4 regions of the Thauera sp. SDU_THAU2 genome follow, and region 2 is predicted to be linked to each of the others. Evidence: predicted binding sites of a transcription regulator. Region 2 holds the regulator's gene; each other region holds the start of a gene.
The links. The regulator sigma-54, encoded in region 2, starts transcription at its own class of promoters, with help from an activator protein. The targets are predictions, from matches to a motif close to TGGCACGCTTNCTGCTNA.
Positions count from the first base shown of each region.

Region 1 (3,909 bases), 2.3 Mb from region 2:
CTGCCTTCGCTGGCCAGGCGGCGCACATGCTCGTTGTCATCGCGAGCCCACGCCTCCATGACCTTGAGCGTGCGCGGGAGATCGCGCCGCAGAAAGTGGCGCACCGCAAACTCCGAGCTTCCGAAATTCGTGAAAAACTTGAGCGCGTCCATCGACGTCTCGAAATCGTCCGTTCCATAAAACGCGACGTATTCGGGCAGAACCAGGGTGATGAACCTGTTGTTCAGACGCGGTGCCAGCTCGCGTAGCGTTGCGACATTCGAACGGAAATCTCCGGGCAGTGCTACATGCAGGCCTTCTGCCACGCGCTTCACACGGGCCATCAGGGAGAGTCGATCGAGGTCGCCGAAGCAGGCGAGGAAAGATTGCCGGTCGAATGCCGAAGAAACCTGCCCGGCCTCGTCCGCGAAGTGCTGAATGCACTGTTCGTCGAATATTTCCTTCAACGCCGGCGCTGCGTCTGCTGCCTGTCCGACCATCTGCATCCCTCATCGAATAACGAAACATATGGGACACCTTCACACCGTCAGGATTCATGATCTGTTCCCGCGGCATCAGGAAGGCAAAGCATGTGGAAGCAATCGATCAATCTTCCGCACGGGACAGGGACCGAATCACCGCGTTGACGCGAGCAGGCTCGGTGATCTCCATCCATTGCAGATGAGAAAACCCGGGATCGTCACGCAGCGCCGAGAATTTGATTCTGTTCCTGGAGAAGGTCGTGAATGACCAAAGCAGTACCGACTCCCTGGACAGGAAAGCCATGCGCAGTGACTCACGATTGCCGTTGAACAGCTCCGTGCGCCTGATGCCACGGCTTAGCGTGCGCCAGAACACCCGTGAGAACACTGTAGCGCGGCCGAAGTTGAGCCAGACGACGTGCGTGGCACGCGACCACAACAGTTCGCGTACTGCGCTGTAGTTTCCGTCGGCCACCCAACGCTCACCCGCGGTGGCCTCACACACGGCGCGCCTGAACTCTTCAGGCGGCACGGCAACCCAGTCCGGCCCCCAATAGAGCCGATCGAGCTCGATGCATGGGCAGCTCATGGCCTTCGACAAGGCATTGGCGAAGGTGGTCTTCCCCGATCCGCTTGTGCCGACAACGATGAAGCGCATGTTTCCTGGAACTCGGTGATCAAACCATGAGGCGTGCTTTTGAGGGTTCTTCGCATAGAGCGGTCAGGACAAGCAGCGTCCGGAACGCCTGCACAGCCCCAACGAAAAACGGCGGCACGAAACGTACCGCCGTCCGGGATACCGATGGGCCTGGCTTTCGCCGCAAGCTGCCGGCCCACCGGCAGATTCTGGAGCCCCCTCAAACAGGCATGTTCATGATGTCCTGGTACGCGGTGACCAGCCGGTTGCGCACCTGCACCATCTGCTGGAAGGACAGATTGGCCTTCTGAAGGTTGACCATCACGTCCTGAAGATTGACGTTGGGGTCGCCGGCGGAAAATTCCTGCGCCATCTGGCGCGCTTCGGACTGGGCCGCGCTGACGTCCTTGAGGGCGTTGTCGAGCACGTCGGCGAAGTTGGCGCCGCCCGCCACGGGCCCAGCCGGCTCCACAGGCTTGTTCTGTGCAGCCTGGGATACCGAGCGCAGTTCGCTCAACATCTGGTCGATTCCACGGGTGTCCATGCTTGCTCTCCGGTCCAGGTCTTCGGCCTTGTGATCTGTCTGCCGATCTTCGGTTCCCCGGCCTGTGTCGCTCTTTGTGTCGCTGTTGACGTCAGTCTAGCAGAGCAAAGCCCGTGCCACCGCTGTCGAGTCCGCCCGCCGGCTAGACGTCGTAGCCTTCGTCGCGGTACTGCTGCAGCTTGTAACGCAAGGTTCGTTCCGAAATCCCCAGCTTTTCGACGGTTTTCTTGCGCGATCCGCCCAGTTCGCGCAGCGTGCCGAGGATGTGCTCGCGTTCGAGATCCTTCATGTTCGCCGGGCGGGTGGCCTGGGCTGCTGCGGCGACGGCCTCGGTCTGCGGTGGCAACGACTGGCTGGCGGCAAACATTGCCGCCGGCGCGGCAGGCGCCTTGCTTGGCGCTGCGGCAAAATCTGCCGCCGGAGCGATCTGCACCGCCGGCGCCGCTGCGGCGCCGTCCCAGTGCGGCAGGCACAAGCGCAGCGTCTCGGCGCCGACGGTGTCACCGGGCGTCAGGATCAGCGCGCGCTGCAAGGTGTTCTCCAGTTCCCGCACGTTGCCCGGCCAGCCGTAGCTGGGCAGCAGGCTCTCGGCCTCGGCCGCCAGACGGGCCTGGCGCTTGAGCCGCGCAGCGTGCTGGCCGAGGAAATGGCGTGCCAGCGGCACGATGTCGCCCGGCCGCTCGCGCAGCGCGGGAATCGCGATCGGAAACACGTTGAGCCGGTAGTACAAATCCTCGCGGAAACGGCCCGCGGCGATTTCCTTCTGCATGTCGCGGTTGCTGGTGGCCAGCACCCGGATGTCGAGCGCCACCGGCTTCTTGCCGCCGACACGCTCGACTTCGCGCTCCTGCAGCACCCGCAGCAGCTTGGCCTGCAGGCCGAGCGGCATTTCGGAGATCTCGTCGAGCAGGATGGTGCCGCCCTGGGCCTGCTCGAACTTGCCCGGCTGCGCAGCCTGCGCGCCGGTGAAAGCGCCCTTCTCGTAGCCGAACAGCGTGGCTTCGAGCAGGTTCTCGGGAATCGCCGCACAGTTGATCGCGATGAAAGGGCCGCTGCTACGCGGCGAATGGCTGTGGATGTAGCGCGCGAAGACTTCCTTGCCGGTGCCGGACTCGCCCGACAGCAGCACCGTGGCGTCGGTCTCGGCCACGCGCGCGGCCAGTGCCAGCAGGTTGCAGGTATGGGGGTCTTCGGCGACGGTGTCCTCGGCGGCGGGCGACAGCGCCGCGTAGCGCCGCACGTTCTCCAGCAGCACTTCGGGTTCGAAGGGTTTCATCAGGAAATCGCAGGCGCCGCCGCGCATCGCCGCCACCGCCTTGTCGACGTCGCCGTAGGCGGTCATCAGCAGCACCGGCAACTGCGGCTGGCGCAGGCGGATCTCGTGCAGCAGTTCGAGGCCGTCCATCGGCTGCATGCGCAGGTCGGTGACGACGAGGTTGAAGCGCTGGCGTTCGAGTTCGGCCAGCGCCGCCGGTCCGCCATCGACGCCGGTGACGCCGTGGCGGGCCATCTCCAGCGTGAAGCACACGGCGTCGCGCAGCGCGGCATCGTCCTCGACGACGAGAATGTTCAGGTGTTCGATCATGGCGGTGACGGCGAAGAAGTCGTGTCTGCCGGCAGCTCGAGCGACATCGGCAGACTGAGGATGAAGGTGGAACCCTGGCCGGGCGCCGAACGCAGCAGAATGTCGCCGCCGTGGCCGCGCGCCACGCCGCGCGCGATGGCGAGGCCGAGGCCGGTGCCTTCGGCGCGCGTGGTGAAGAAGGGCTCGAACAGGCGCTCCTGCAGCTCGGCCGGAATGCCCCGGCCTTCGTCGCTGACGGCGAAGCGCACCGCGGCCACGCCCAGGCCGCTGTCGGCGGCCGGCACGCTTGCGACTTCGAAGCGCACGCAGCCGCCCGCCTCGCTGGCCTGGATGGCGTTTTCGAGCAGATTCGTCAACGCGCCGCCCAGTGCCTTGCGGTCACCAAGGAGTTCGGTGTCGCCGCAGCCGCAGTGTGCGTCGAACTCGATCTGCTTCGCCTTCGCCAGCGGCTCCAGCGTATGGGCGAGTTCCGCTGCGAGCTCGCAGACGTGGAAGCGCTGCCGCCCCAGGCTGTCGCCGCGGGCGAACAGCAGCATGTCGCGGATCAGGCGTTCCAGGTAGCGCAGGCGCTCCAGCGCGCGGTCGGCGACGTGGCTGCGCTGCGCGGCGTCGAGCTCGGGCTGGCGCAGGTTGCCGGTGTAGAGCAGCGCGGCGGCCAGCGGCGTGCGCAGCTGGTGCGCCA
Region 1 covers NZ_JBBWUN010000003.1:1,381,460-1,385,368, reverse strand. The annotation lists gene AAFL97_RS07745 (DNA alkylation repair protein) at 1-479, opposite strand, end outside; gene AAFL97_RS07740 (hypothetical protein) at 586-1,119, opposite strand; gene fliE (flagellar hook-basal body complex protein FliE) at 1,319-1,642, opposite strand; gene AAFL97_RS07730 (sigma-54-dependent transcriptional regulator) at 1,785-3,227, opposite strand; gene AAFL97_RS07725 (sensor histidine kinase) at 3,224-3,909, opposite strand, start outside.
Region 1: a site for sigma-54 is predicted at 1,744-1,761, ahead of fliE (flagellar hook-basal body complex protein FliE). Genes of this name have one in related genera too.

Region 2 (3,909 bases):
GGCGCCGGCCGCCTGCGCAGCGAAATGGCCCGGCGTGGCCTCGACCGTGACCTGGTCGACGAGGCAATCGCCAGCGAATGTGCAGAATCGGAATCAGAGCGTGCGCGCAGCGTGCTGCGCAGCCGCTTCACCACGCCGCCCGCCGATGCCCGCGAATGGGCGCGGCAGGCGCGCTTCCTGCAAACCCGCGGCTTCGCACCCGACCTGATCCGCAAGCTGCTGAAAGAGCCCTACGATGAGTCTGCTTAAGGTCGCTGGCCTGCAAAAGCGCTACAAGGCACGCACCGTTGTACATGACGTCGGCTTCGAAGTCGGCTCGGGCGAGGTCGTCGGCCTGCTCGGCCCCAACGGCGCGGGCAAGACCACCTGCTTCTACATGATCGTCGGCCTGGTGCGCGCCGACGGCGGCCAGATCGGCCTCGACGGCAAGGACCTGACCCACCTGCCGATCCACGCCCGGGCGCGGCTGGGCCTGTCCTACCTGCCGCAGGAAATGAGCGTGTTCCGCAAGCTCACGGTGGCCGAGAACATCCGCGCCGTGCTGGAGCTTCAGGGGCTGGAGAACCGCCAGGTGGACGAGCGCCTGCAGGAGCTGCTCGAAGAGCTCAGCATCGGCCATCTGCGCGACAACACCGCCATCTCGCTGTCGGGCGGCGAACGCCGCCGCTGCGAGATCGCCCGCGCACTGGCCACCGACCCGCGCCTGATCCTGCTCGACGAGCCTTTCGCCGGTGTCGATCCGATCGCGGTGATCGACATCCAGAAGATCATCCGCTTCCTCAAGGAACGCGGCATCGGCGTGCTGATCACCGATCACAACGTCCGCGAGACGCTCGGCATCTGCGACCGCGCCTACATCATCAGCGAAGGCCGCGTGCTCGCAAGCGGCCAGCCGGGCGAGATCATCGCCAACGAAAAAGTCCGCCAGGTCTACCTCGGCGAACATTTCCGCCTCTAGTCCAGGATGAAACCCAGTCTCCAGCTCAAGCTCTCCCAGCACCTCACGCTGACGCCGCAACTGCAACAGTCGATCAAGCTGCTGCAGTTGTCGACGATCGAGCTGAACCAGGAGATCGAACGCTTCCTGCTCGAGAACCCGATGCTGGAGCGCGAGGAGTTCGACGAACCACCGCCCAGGCTCGAGCCCTCGACCAGCACCTCGCCGGCCGAGCGCGAGCGCGAACAGCAGCGCGAAGCCGACACCGACGCGGGCGGCGACGGCGACGCCGGTGGCGCAGCCGAGCGCGAAGGCGGCGAAGAAGGCATCGACTGGTCGAACGTCGGCACCGGCGCGTCGGCCAAGCGCGACGATGACGACGACGTCGACTTCCAGGAAATCCAGGCCGCCGAGCTGTCGCTGCGCGAACACCTCGACCAGCAGGTCGCGCTGTCGCCGCTGAACGATCTCGACCGTGCGCTGGTGCGCTTCATCATCGAAGCGCTCGACGACGACGGCTACCTGTACCAGCCGCTCGAAGAGCTGCTCGAACTGCTACCGGCCGAGCTCGAGATCGACCTCGACGACCTGTCGATCGCACTGCGCCACGTGCAGCACCTCGATCCGGCAGGCATCGGCGCCCGCACGCCGCAGGAATGCCTGGCGCTGCAGTTGCGCGCGATGCCCGAAAGCTCGATCCAGATGCTGGCGCTCGAGATCGTCGATGCGCACCTCGAACTGCTGGCCGAACGCAACTTCGTCCGCCTGAAGAAGCTGACCGGCTGCAACGACGACGAACTGCGCGCCGCGCACGCCCTGATCTGCAGCCTGGACCCGCACCCCGGCCTGCGCCACTCGGCTTCCGAGACGCGCTACGTGCTGCCCGACGTCATCGTGCGCAAGGTCCGCGGCCGCTGGACCGTCAGCCTGAACCAGGAAGCGATGCCGCGCCTGCGCGTCAATCGTCTGTACGCCAGCCTGCTGCAGCAGAACAGGGGACAGGGCGGCGGGCTCACCGGCCAACTGCAGGAAGCGCGCTGGCTGATCAAGAACGTGCAGCAGCGCTTCGACACCATCCTGCGCGTGTCCCAGGCCATCGTTGACCAGCAAAGACAGTTCTTCGATCATGGTGATGTGGCGATGAGGCCACTGACCCTCCGGGAGATCGCAGACCAGCTCGAACTGCACGAATCCACCGTATCGCGCGTCACGACGCAGAAGTACATGGCGACACCGCGTGGCGTCTTCGAACTCAAGTATTTCTTCGGCAGCCACGTTTCCACCGACACCGGCGGAGCAGCTTCCTCAACGGCAATCCGCGCACTGATCCGCCAGCTGGTGGACGCAGAGGACAGGAAGAAGCCCCTGTCCGACGCACGAATTGCAGAAGTTCTGGGCCAGCAGGGTATCGTGGTCGCACGTCGCACCATCGCGAAATACCGCGAATCACTCAATATCCCGCCGGTCAGTTTGCGCAAATCGATCTGACAACAACAGGAGTTAGCATGAATCTCAACATCACCGGGCGCCACGTCGAAGTCACGCCGGCCATTCGCGACTACGTCGGCGCCAAGCTCGACCGCGTCATCCGCCACTTCGACAACGTCACCAGCGTGGCGGTGATCCTCTCCGTCGAGAAGCTGCAACAGAAGGCCGAAGTCACGCTGCACGTGCGCGGCAAGGACATCTTCGTCGAAAGCGAGGATACCGACCTGTACGCCGCCATCGACGCGATGGCCGACAAGCTCGACCGCCAGGTCCAGAAGTACAAGCAGAAAATGACCGACCACAACCACGAAGCCCTGAAGCACCAGGCGCCGCCCGAGGCCTGATCGCCCATTGCGGTTTTATGTCCGGGGTGTGGTTATAATGCGCGCGTTTTCAAGACGCGGCTTCAACGCACCCCGGTCCAACCCCGTCGCCCAGCGTGGCGCCAGCGGTAACGGCGCTGCGCAAGCTCCATAGCGAATGAGCCTGATATCTCAACTCCTGCCACTGTCGAACGTGGTGGTCGATCTGGACGCCAGCAGCAAGAAGCGCGTCTTCGAACAAGCGGGCCTGCTGTTCGAGAACAACCAGGGCATCGCCCAGAGCCTGGTGTTCGACAGCCTGTTCGCCCGCGAACGGCTCGGTTCCACCGGCCTCGGCCAGGGTATCGCGATTCCCCACGGCCGCATCAAGGGCCTCAAGGACGCGGCAGGCGCCTTCCTCCGCCTGGCGGCACCGGTGCAGTTCGACTCGCCCGACGGCAAACCGGTCAATCTGCTGTTCGTGCTGCTCGTGCCCGAGCAGGCCAACGAGACCCACCTGCAGCTGCTGTCCGAACTGGCGCAGATGTTCAGCGACCGCGAGTTCCGCGAAGCCCTGCTCGATGCGCCCGACGCCGCGCACATCCACAAGCTGTTCGGGAACTGGGGCGCCGATGAATGAGGCAGACCAGCGTCGCGCGGCTGTTCGAGGCTGAACGGGAGCTCCTTCAGCTCAGCCATGTCAGCGGACGGCTGGATGCCGTGCTGGCCGTGGCCGAGGAGCGGATCTGGCCGGCCGACCTCGTCGGCCACCTGAACCTGATCCACCCCACCCGCCTGCAGATCGTCGGCGCCGCCGAACTGGCCTGGGCCCAGCGCCAGACCACCGACAAGGTCACCCACCACCTCAACGAGATCCTGTCCAGCCAGCCGCCGGCGATCATCGTCGCCGACGGCTGCACGGTATCGAACATCATCCGCGGCGTCTGCGAAGCGCACGACGTCGCGCTATTCACCACACCCCAGCCATCGGCCAGCGTCATCGACCAGCTGCGGCTCTACCTGTCGCGCGAACTGGCCGAGAAAGCCTCGCTGCACGGCGTTTTCATGGACGTGCTCGGCGTCGGCGTACTGATCACCGGCGACTCCGGCGCCGGCAAGTCCGAGCTCGCGCTCGAACTGATCTCGCGCGGCCACGGCCTGGTCGCCGACGACGTCGTCGAG
Region 2 covers NZ_JBBWUN010000003.1:3,664,709-3,668,617, forward strand. The annotation lists gene recX (recombination regulator RecX) at 1-249, shown strand, start outside; gene lptB (LPS export ABC transporter ATP-binding protein) at 236-958, shown strand; gene AAFL97_RS18905 (RNA polymerase factor sigma-54) at 965-2,425, shown strand; gene hpf (ribosome hibernation-promoting factor, HPF/YfiA family) at 2,443-2,769, shown strand; gene ptsN (PTS IIA-like nitrogen regulatory protein PtsN) at 2,906-3,367, shown strand; gene hprK (HPr(Ser) kinase/phosphatase) at 3,364-3,909, shown strand, end outside.

Region 3 (3,909 bases), 2.3 Mb from region 2:
GGGCTGTCGGTGCGGGTGTACATGCCGGGGCGCTCGCGCACCGGCTCCAGCCCTTTCAGGACGCGGAAGGAGGATTCGTCGTATTGCTTCTTGGGAGTGTCTTGCTTGCCAGCCATGCTGCGGACCCGTCGGGTTTCACGAAGGGCGCAAGGATAGCAGAGCCCGATACTGGATGAATGTTCAGGCGCTGCCGAGGATGCGGCCGCCGCCGGTGGGCTTGGCGAGGCCGTCGGCGTCGTAGAGCTGGGGATGGTTGGCGGCCGACAGCAGCACCGTCAGCGCGGCCTGGTTGCCGGACATGCGTTCGAGGATGAGCTGGCCGTTCAGCGCGTTGCGGTCGCGCGCCTGGCGTGCGCGGGCGATGACTTCGTCCCAGCGCGCGAGCACGCGTGGGAGATTGGCGCAGACCGTGCGGATGGCGGCGTCGGAGATGCCGTAGCCCATGCGCGCCAGCAGCCGCGTGCGTTCGTCGTGCAGGCGCTGGAGCTGGCGGTAGCGTTCGTTCTTGTCGTTGGCGATGCTGACCAGCGCGTCGATGTCGCCTGCCACGAGCAGGTTTTCCTCGCGTTCGAGGATGGCGAGGAATTCGCCGAGCTGCATCGATTCGGCCTCGATCAGCAGGGCGAGGCGCTGCTGATCGGCGCTGGGGGCGGGCGGGACGGGCTGGTTCATGGTGTCGCCTGGCTTCGGTGCGTGTGGAGCCGAATCTTAACCCCCGTTGCCGCGCGGTGGATCAGCCGCGCGAGCCCAGCATGTCCCTGACGCTGGCGATCAGGCCGTCGGCGATGCGGCTGGCGTCGACCTTGAAGCGGCCTTCGGAAATGGCCTGGCGGATTTCATCCACGCGCTTCTGATCGATCTCGGGCGATTCGGAAATCGCGCTTTCCGCCTTCTTCATCAGCGTGGCCAGCGGGGAAAGCTGCACGCTGTCGCCGCCGGACTGGACCGGGGTATTGCTGCGCTGCGCAGGCGTGCGGGCATCCTGCACCTGCGACGGGATATAGGCCTTGCCCGTGCTCTCGATTTTCATGATGTTCTCCGGAAACGCATCGACACGAATGGGTAATCGGCAGCGTTTCGTGAAACTTTAGTGATTTATTTCACGCCTTGCCACAAGGGCTTGTGATCTAGAAGTCGACATCGACCGTGCCGTCCGGCCGTACCAGGCCTTGCACGATCTGGCCGTTGCCGAGCCGGATGCGGACGCGCTCGCCGGCGGCGGCGGCGTTCAGGGCCTGGCCTTCGCCCGACACCGCGAAGCCGGGGCCGCGCGTCGTCACCAGCACCGTCTGCCCACGGCGCACGGCGTCGGCCTGGCGCAGGCTGCCCGCGCGCAGCGGCGCACCTGCCGCCTGCGCGAAGCGCGTGACGTGGCCGACGGCCTGTTCGGGCGCGGACAGCACGTTGTCGGGCAGGGCGCTGAGTTCGCCTTCACGGACTTCGACGTCGGCTTCGCGGATCACTTCGGCCGAGCGCAGCGCACGGGTGGTGACGAGATAGGGGCCGAAGACCTGCACCGTGGCCTGCGCCCACGCCGTCCACGCGGTGGGGGCGCCGCAGCGGACGCCGACGGTGATCTGCCCCCAGGGCCGCGTGCCGGGCTGCAGGAAAGCTTCGAGCGCCGCGCAGGGCGGCAGCTGGTTGGCCGGGTCGAAGGCGCGCACGCCGATCCGGACTTCGCCGGGCTGCCCCAGGGTTTCCCGTTCCAGCAGATTGCGTACCGCTGCCTCGACGGCCTCGGGCGGCTGCTGGGCGGCGGCAGCGGAAGGGCCGAAGGATACGAGCAGCGCCAGCGACAGCAGACCTGCGCGAAGCTGAGGAGACGGGTTGATGCTGTGGGGAGCGGTCGGGCCGTGGAGCGGACGGTTCATGGGCGGATTGCAGCATGCCTCCGGTGTGGAGGCAAGCCGACGGCAAGGATGGCGGCCGGCAAGCGCCCACGGCAGGTTTTGCCGGCGGGGCCGGCAAGCGGCAGATTTGGACGGTTTTCCGCCGCCTTATCGGGCGAGGGAGGCTGCGAGGCGGGGCTTAGCATCGCTGGCATGAAAGCTGCGTATTTGCTGGCCAATGATCGTGGCCAAGGATGTCGCCTCTCCAGCGAGGGGCGTGCCGGCCGAATTCGAGAGGTAAGACGATGAAGACCCTGCTGGACAACCAGATGCGCTTCCATCAGGTGGCGCTCAATCTCCAGGCCCACCGGCAGGAGCTGCTGGCGTCGAACATCGCCAACGCCGACACGCCGCACTACAAGGCGCGCGACATCGATTTCCGCGCGGCGCTCGACAACGCGCTGGGCAAGGCGCCGGGTGGCAGCCTGCAGGGCGTCGCGCTCGACGTCACGCATCAGGCCCATATCGTCGGCGGCGCGACGCTCGGCGCCGACGCCTTCGCCAAATATCGCACCGAACTGCAGTCCGCGGTCGATGGCAACACCGTCAACATGGACGTCGAGCGCGCGGCCTTTGCCGAGAACGCGCTGCGTTACGAAGCGAGCCTGACTTTCATCAACGGCATGCTGCGCTCGATGAACACCGCGCTCACCGGCCAGTAAGGAATCCCACCATGAGCATGCTCAACGTCTTCCAGATCGCCGGCTCGGCGCTCAACGCCCAGTCGCTGCGGCTCAACACCACCGCTTCCAACCTCGCCAACGCCGACAGCGTCACCACCGAGACCGGCGAGCCTTACCGCGCCAAGCAGGTCGTTTTTGCCGCCCGCCAGATGGCCGGGCCGGCGGCGGTCGGCGTGCAGGTGACGCAGATCGTCGACAGCGCCGCGCCGATGCGGATGGTGTATGAGCCGAACAACCCGGCGGCCAATGCCGAAGGCTACGTCGAAATGCCCAATGTGAACGTGGCCGAAGAGATGGTGAACATGATCTCGGCGTCGCGCTCGTACCAGAACAACGCCGAAATCATGAACACGGCACGGACGTTGCTACAGCGTACCTTGCAGATCGGACAGTAGGCACTGTCCGGCAAATGATGCCGTGAGCAGGAGAGAACCATGAGCACCACCGTCTCCAACAACACCACAGCGGAAGACATCCTGTCCAGGCTGGGGCGCAGCGAACCTGTGCAGAAAGCGGAAGAGGACATGCAGGGGCGTTTCCTCAAGCTGCTGACCACCCAGCTTCGCAACCAGGACCCGATGAACCCGATGGAAAACGCGGAGATGACCTCCCAGCTCGCGCAGATGAGCACGGTCGATGGCATCGAGCGCCTCAACAAGCTGGTCCAGTCCTTCTTCGATGCCCAGGCCTCGACCGACGGCCTCAACGCCGCGGCCCTGATCGGGCGCGGCGTGCTGGTCGAAGGCAAGCAGATCGCGCTGACCGAGGCGGGCGCCATCGGCGGCTTCGAGATCGACGGGCCTGCCGACCGGGTGACGCTGACGGTCACCGACGGTTCGGGCCTGCCGGTCAAGGAGATGGTCTTCGACGGCATCGAGGCCGGCAGCCACAACTTCGTCTGGGACGGCACCGCGGAAGACGGTTCGCGCGTGGCCGACGGCATCTACACCTTGTCCGTGTCCGCCACCCGCGGCGGCGACAAAGTCCAGGGCCGTACCCTGCAGTTCGGGCCGGTCACCAGCGTCGTGCGCGGCCCCACGGGGTCCGACCTGCAGGTGGGCGACCTCGGCCTGTTCAAGTTCGACGACATCAAGCAGATTCTCTGATCCGGAGCAGCGATCATGGCATTCCAGCAAGGCCTCAGCGGCCTGAACTCTTCCTCGAAGGCACTCGACGTCGTTTCCAACAACGTCGCTAACGCCAGCACCGTGGGCTTCAAGGCGGGCAACACGATCTTCGCCGACATGTACGCTTCGGCGATGGTCGGCGGCTCGTCCGGTCTGCAGATCGGCATCGGCAGCCGGGTGGCGGCGGTTGCCCAGTCCTTCAACCAGGGC
Region 3 covers NZ_JBBWUN010000003.1:1,355,766-1,359,674, forward strand. The annotation lists partial or broken gene AAFL97_RS07575 (DNA topoisomerase IV subunit B) at 1-116, opposite strand, end outside; gene AAFL97_RS07580 (flagella synthesis protein FlgN) at 181-672, opposite strand; gene flgM (flagellar biosynthesis anti-sigma factor FlgM) at 734-1,030, opposite strand; gene flgA (flagellar basal body P-ring formation chaperone FlgA) at 1,128-1,871, opposite strand; gene flgB (flagellar basal body rod protein FlgB) at 2,135-2,551, shown strand; gene flgC (flagellar basal body rod protein FlgC) at 2,563-2,967, shown strand; gene AAFL97_RS07605 (flagellar hook assembly protein FlgD) at 3,007-3,678, shown strand; partial or broken gene AAFL97_RS24600 (flagellar hook-basal body complex protein) at 3,694-3,909, shown strand, end outside.
Region 3: a site for sigma-54 is predicted at 2,039-2,056, ahead of flgB (flagellar basal body rod protein FlgB). Genes of this name have one in related genera too.

Region 4 (3,909 bases), 210 kb from region 2:
GAATACCTGTTCGTCGGGCATCCGGTCGGCGCGATCCACGTATCGTGGAACGACGGCCCCGAATGGGAGGTGAATCCGCATTTCGTCGGCGAAGTACGCAAGCTGGCCGGCAACGGCGGCGGCCGTCCGATCCTGCTGATCTGCCGTTCGGGCAATCGCTCGGAAACGGCCGGCGAGGCCTTGCTCGAGGCCGGCTTCGAAGACGTCTACAACGTGCAGCACGGCTTCGAAGGCGAGCTCGACGAACACCATCACCGCAACTCGGTGAGCGGCTGGCGCTTCGACGGCCTGCCGTGGGAGCAGTGCTGAGGGGCCGGTCGGCCCGCGCTCAGCGCCCATCCAGGCTGCGGCGGTACTGGATCGCCTCGGCCATCTGCGCCGCTCCGGGCTGTGCGACACCAGCCATGTCCGCCAGCGTGCGCGCCACGCGCAGGACGCGGTGATAGGCCCGCGCGGAAAAATCCAGCCGGCTCATCGCCTGCTTCAGCAAGGCCGCACCGTCCTGGTCCGGCATGCAGAAACGCTCCACGCCGCGGCTGTCGAGCCGGGCATTGACCACGCCCTGGCGCTCGATCTGCACCGCCCTCGCCTGCTCGACCCGCGCCCGCACTTCCATCGACGATGGCCCGGGCGCAGCCGAAGCAAGCTCTTCGTGCTCCAGCACCGGTACTTCCACCACCAGGTCGATGCGGTCGAGCAGCGGCCCCGACAGGCGCCCGCGGTAGCGTGCGATCTGCTCCGGCGTGCATCGGCAGGCCTTGCGCGGATGGCCCAGAAAGCCGCAGGGACAAGGGTTCATCGCCGCCACCAACTGGAAGCGCGCGGGAAACTCCGCCCGCCGCCGCGCCCGCGATACGCTGATGCAGCCGCTTTCCAGCGGCTCGCGCAGGGATTCGAGCACACGGCGGTCGAACTCGGGCAGTTCGTCCAGGTACAAGACGCCATTGTGGGCGAGGGAAATCTCGCCCGGACACGGCGTTGCGCCACCGCCGACCAGCGCCGCCGCCGAAGCGGAATGATGCGGTGCGCGCATCGGCCGCTGCGCCCAGCGCGCGGCGTCGAAGCGGCCTTCCAGCGAACTCACCGCCGCCGTTTCCAGCGCCTCGGCCTCGGACATCGGCGGCAGCAGGCCGGGCAGGCGCTGCGCCAGCATCGACTTGCCGGTGCCCGGCGGCCCGAACAGCAGCAGCGCATGGGCACCGGCTGCGGCCACTTCCAGCGCGCGGCGCGCCTGTAGCTGGCCGCGCACGTCGGCCAGGTCCGGCCCCCGGGCAGGCTGCAGCGACGGGCTGCTGCACGGCTGCGGCGCCAGCGCGGTGTGGCCGTTCAGATGAGCCGCCACCGCGCACAGGCTGCCCGCCGGCAGCACCGTCGTCTCCCGGGCCAGCGCCGCTTCCGCCGCGTTGGCCGGCGCCACCACCAGCGCACGCCCCCCGCGTCCGGCCGCCAGCGCCACCGCCAGTACGCCGCGCACCGCGCGCAGTTCGCCGTTCAGCGACAGCTCGCCGCAGAACTCCAGGCCGTCGAGCAGCTTGCCGGACACCTGGCCGGAGGCGACGAGGATGCCCACCGCGATCGCCAGGTCGAAGCGGCCGCCTTCCTTGGGCAGGTCGGCCGGCGCCAGGTTGACGGTGATCCGCCGCTGAGGGAATTCGAACTGCGAAGTCTGCAGCGCGGCGCGCACGCGATCGCGCGCCTCGCGCACTTCGGTATCGGGCAGGCCGACGAGGCTGAAGGCAGGCAGGCCATTGGCCAGATGCACCTCGACCGTGACCTCGGGGGCATCGAGGCCGTCGAGCGCGCGGCTGCGCACGAGCGCGAGAGACATGCGGTTCTCCGGACTGGACGGATCGCCAGTCTAGCGGGAACGCATCGATGACAAAAGATTAAGCCGACATCATCCAGGAGATGGCGGCCGGGGCGACGCTCAGGCCGGCTTGTCACCCTCACCGGCGCGCGCACGCTCCAGCTCGGCGACGCGGGCTTCGAGTTCGGCGAGCTTCTGGCGCACGTGCGCCAGCACTTCGCGCTGGACTTCGAATTCCTCGCGGGTGACCAGATCGAGCTTGCCGAAGGCGCTGCCGAGCATGGCCTTGACGTTCTTTTCGATGTCGCGGGCAGGGCTGTTGGCGGCCAGTTCGGAGAGCTTGGCGCCGATTTCGTCGAGGAAGCGCGGAGTAGGGACATGTGCGTGTATCGATGGCCGGTGATGGATGGTGAAAGTCTAGCACGCCCGCCCGATCGGCCGCCGGCGCACCGCGCCGGTTCAAATGCACCACTTTGGTGCGTCACGCACCAAGTTGCGCCCGATTCCTTTGCGCGGCGCAACAAAAACACCCGGCAACACAACATCCTCCAGGCTGAAACCCGCATGAATCCTGGCACTCCGGGGGCTGGCACGAGGCCTGCTAAAGAGTGCTCGTCGGAAATCCAACTTCCTCTGCCAGGAGAGCACCATGCACAAGACGCTTGCTGTATCCGCCCTCATCGCCGCGCTTCCATGTGCCGGCATCGCCCATGCCGAGGACAGCCCCTTCTCGGCCAACGTGAGCATCGTCTCGGACTACGCCTACCGCGGCATCAGCCAGACCGACGAGCGCCCGGCGCTGCAGGGCGGCTTCGACTACACGCATTCGAGCGGCTTCTATGCCGGCGTGTGGGCCACCAACGTGTCCTGGATCAACGACGCCGAGGTCAGCAAGTCGTCCGGCAACAGCCTGGAAATCGACTTCTACGCCGGCTACGCGGGCGAAGCCGGCCCGATCGGCTACGACGTCGGCCTGCTGCAGTACTACTACCCCGGCAGCTACGGCTCGGTGTGGAAAGCGGAAACCGGCATGACCAAGCCGAACACGCTGGAAGGCTACCTCGGCCTGTCGTGGGAGTTCCTGTCCTTCAAGTATTCCTACGCCTTCACCGACCTGTTCGGCCTGCGCGACTCCGAAGGCAGCCAGTACTACGACCTCGGCGCCGAATTCGAGCTCGGCGCCGGCTTCAAGCTCGACCTGCACTACGGCTACAACGACATCAAGGGCGGCGACGACTATGAGGACTGGAAGCTCGGCGTCACCAAGGAATTCGGCGGCTTCGATTTCGGCCTGCACTACGTCGATTCCGACATCAAGCACTCCGACCTCGCCGACGAGCGCTTCATCCTGTCGGTCAGCAAGTCCTTCTGACCGGCCAGCCCGCAGAACTGGAGAAAACCCATGAAATTCATCGCAGCCATCATCAAGCCCTTCAAGCTCGACGAAGTGCGCGAAGCCCTGTCCGCCATCGGCGTGCAAGGCATCACCGTCACCGAGGTCAAGGGCTTCGGCCGCCAGAAGGGCCACACCGAGCTCTATCGCGGCGCCGAATACGTCGTCGATTTCCTGCCCAAGGTGAAGATCGAGGCCGCCGTGGCCGACGACATCCTCGACCAGGCCATCGAGGCCATCGAGAAGTCCGCCGCCACCGGCAAGATCGGCGACGGCAAGATCTTCGTCTTCGATCTGGAACAGGCCATCCGCATCCGTACCGGCGAGACCGGCCCGGACGCGCTGTAAGGGAGCACATCAAAATGAAAAAGCTGTTCGCATTCCTGCCGGCCCTGTTCGCCGCCGGCAGCGCCTTCGCCCAGGACGCCGCCGAAGCGGCCCCGGCACTCAGCGCCGGCGACACCGCCTGGATGCTGACCTCGACGATGCTCGTCATCCTGATGGTCATCCCCGGCCTCGCGCTGTTCTACGGCGGCCTCGGCCGCGCCAAGAACATGCTGTCGGTACTGATGCAGGTCTTCGTGATCTTCTCGACGATCACCATCCTGTGGGCCATCTACGGCTACAGCCTCGCCTTCGGCGGTGAAGGCACCTTCTACGGCGACTTCAGCAAGCTGTTCCTGAGCGGCATCACGCCGGACACCATGTC
Region 4 covers NZ_JBBWUN010000003.1:3,876,124-3,880,032, forward strand. The annotation lists gene AAFL97_RS19880 (rhodanese-like domain-containing protein) at 1-309, shown strand, start outside; gene AAFL97_RS19885 (YifB family Mg chelatase-like AAA ATPase) at 329-1,828, opposite strand; gene AAFL97_RS19890 (accessory factor UbiK family protein) at 1,928-2,197, opposite strand; gene AAFL97_RS19895 (TorF family putative porin) at 2,457-3,179, shown strand; gene glnK (P-II family nitrogen regulator) at 3,210-3,548, shown strand; gene AAFL97_RS19905 (ammonium transporter) at 3,563-3,909, shown strand, end outside.
Region 4: a site for sigma-54 is predicted at 2,395-2,412, ahead of AAFL97_RS19895 (TorF family putative porin). Genes of this name have one in related genera too.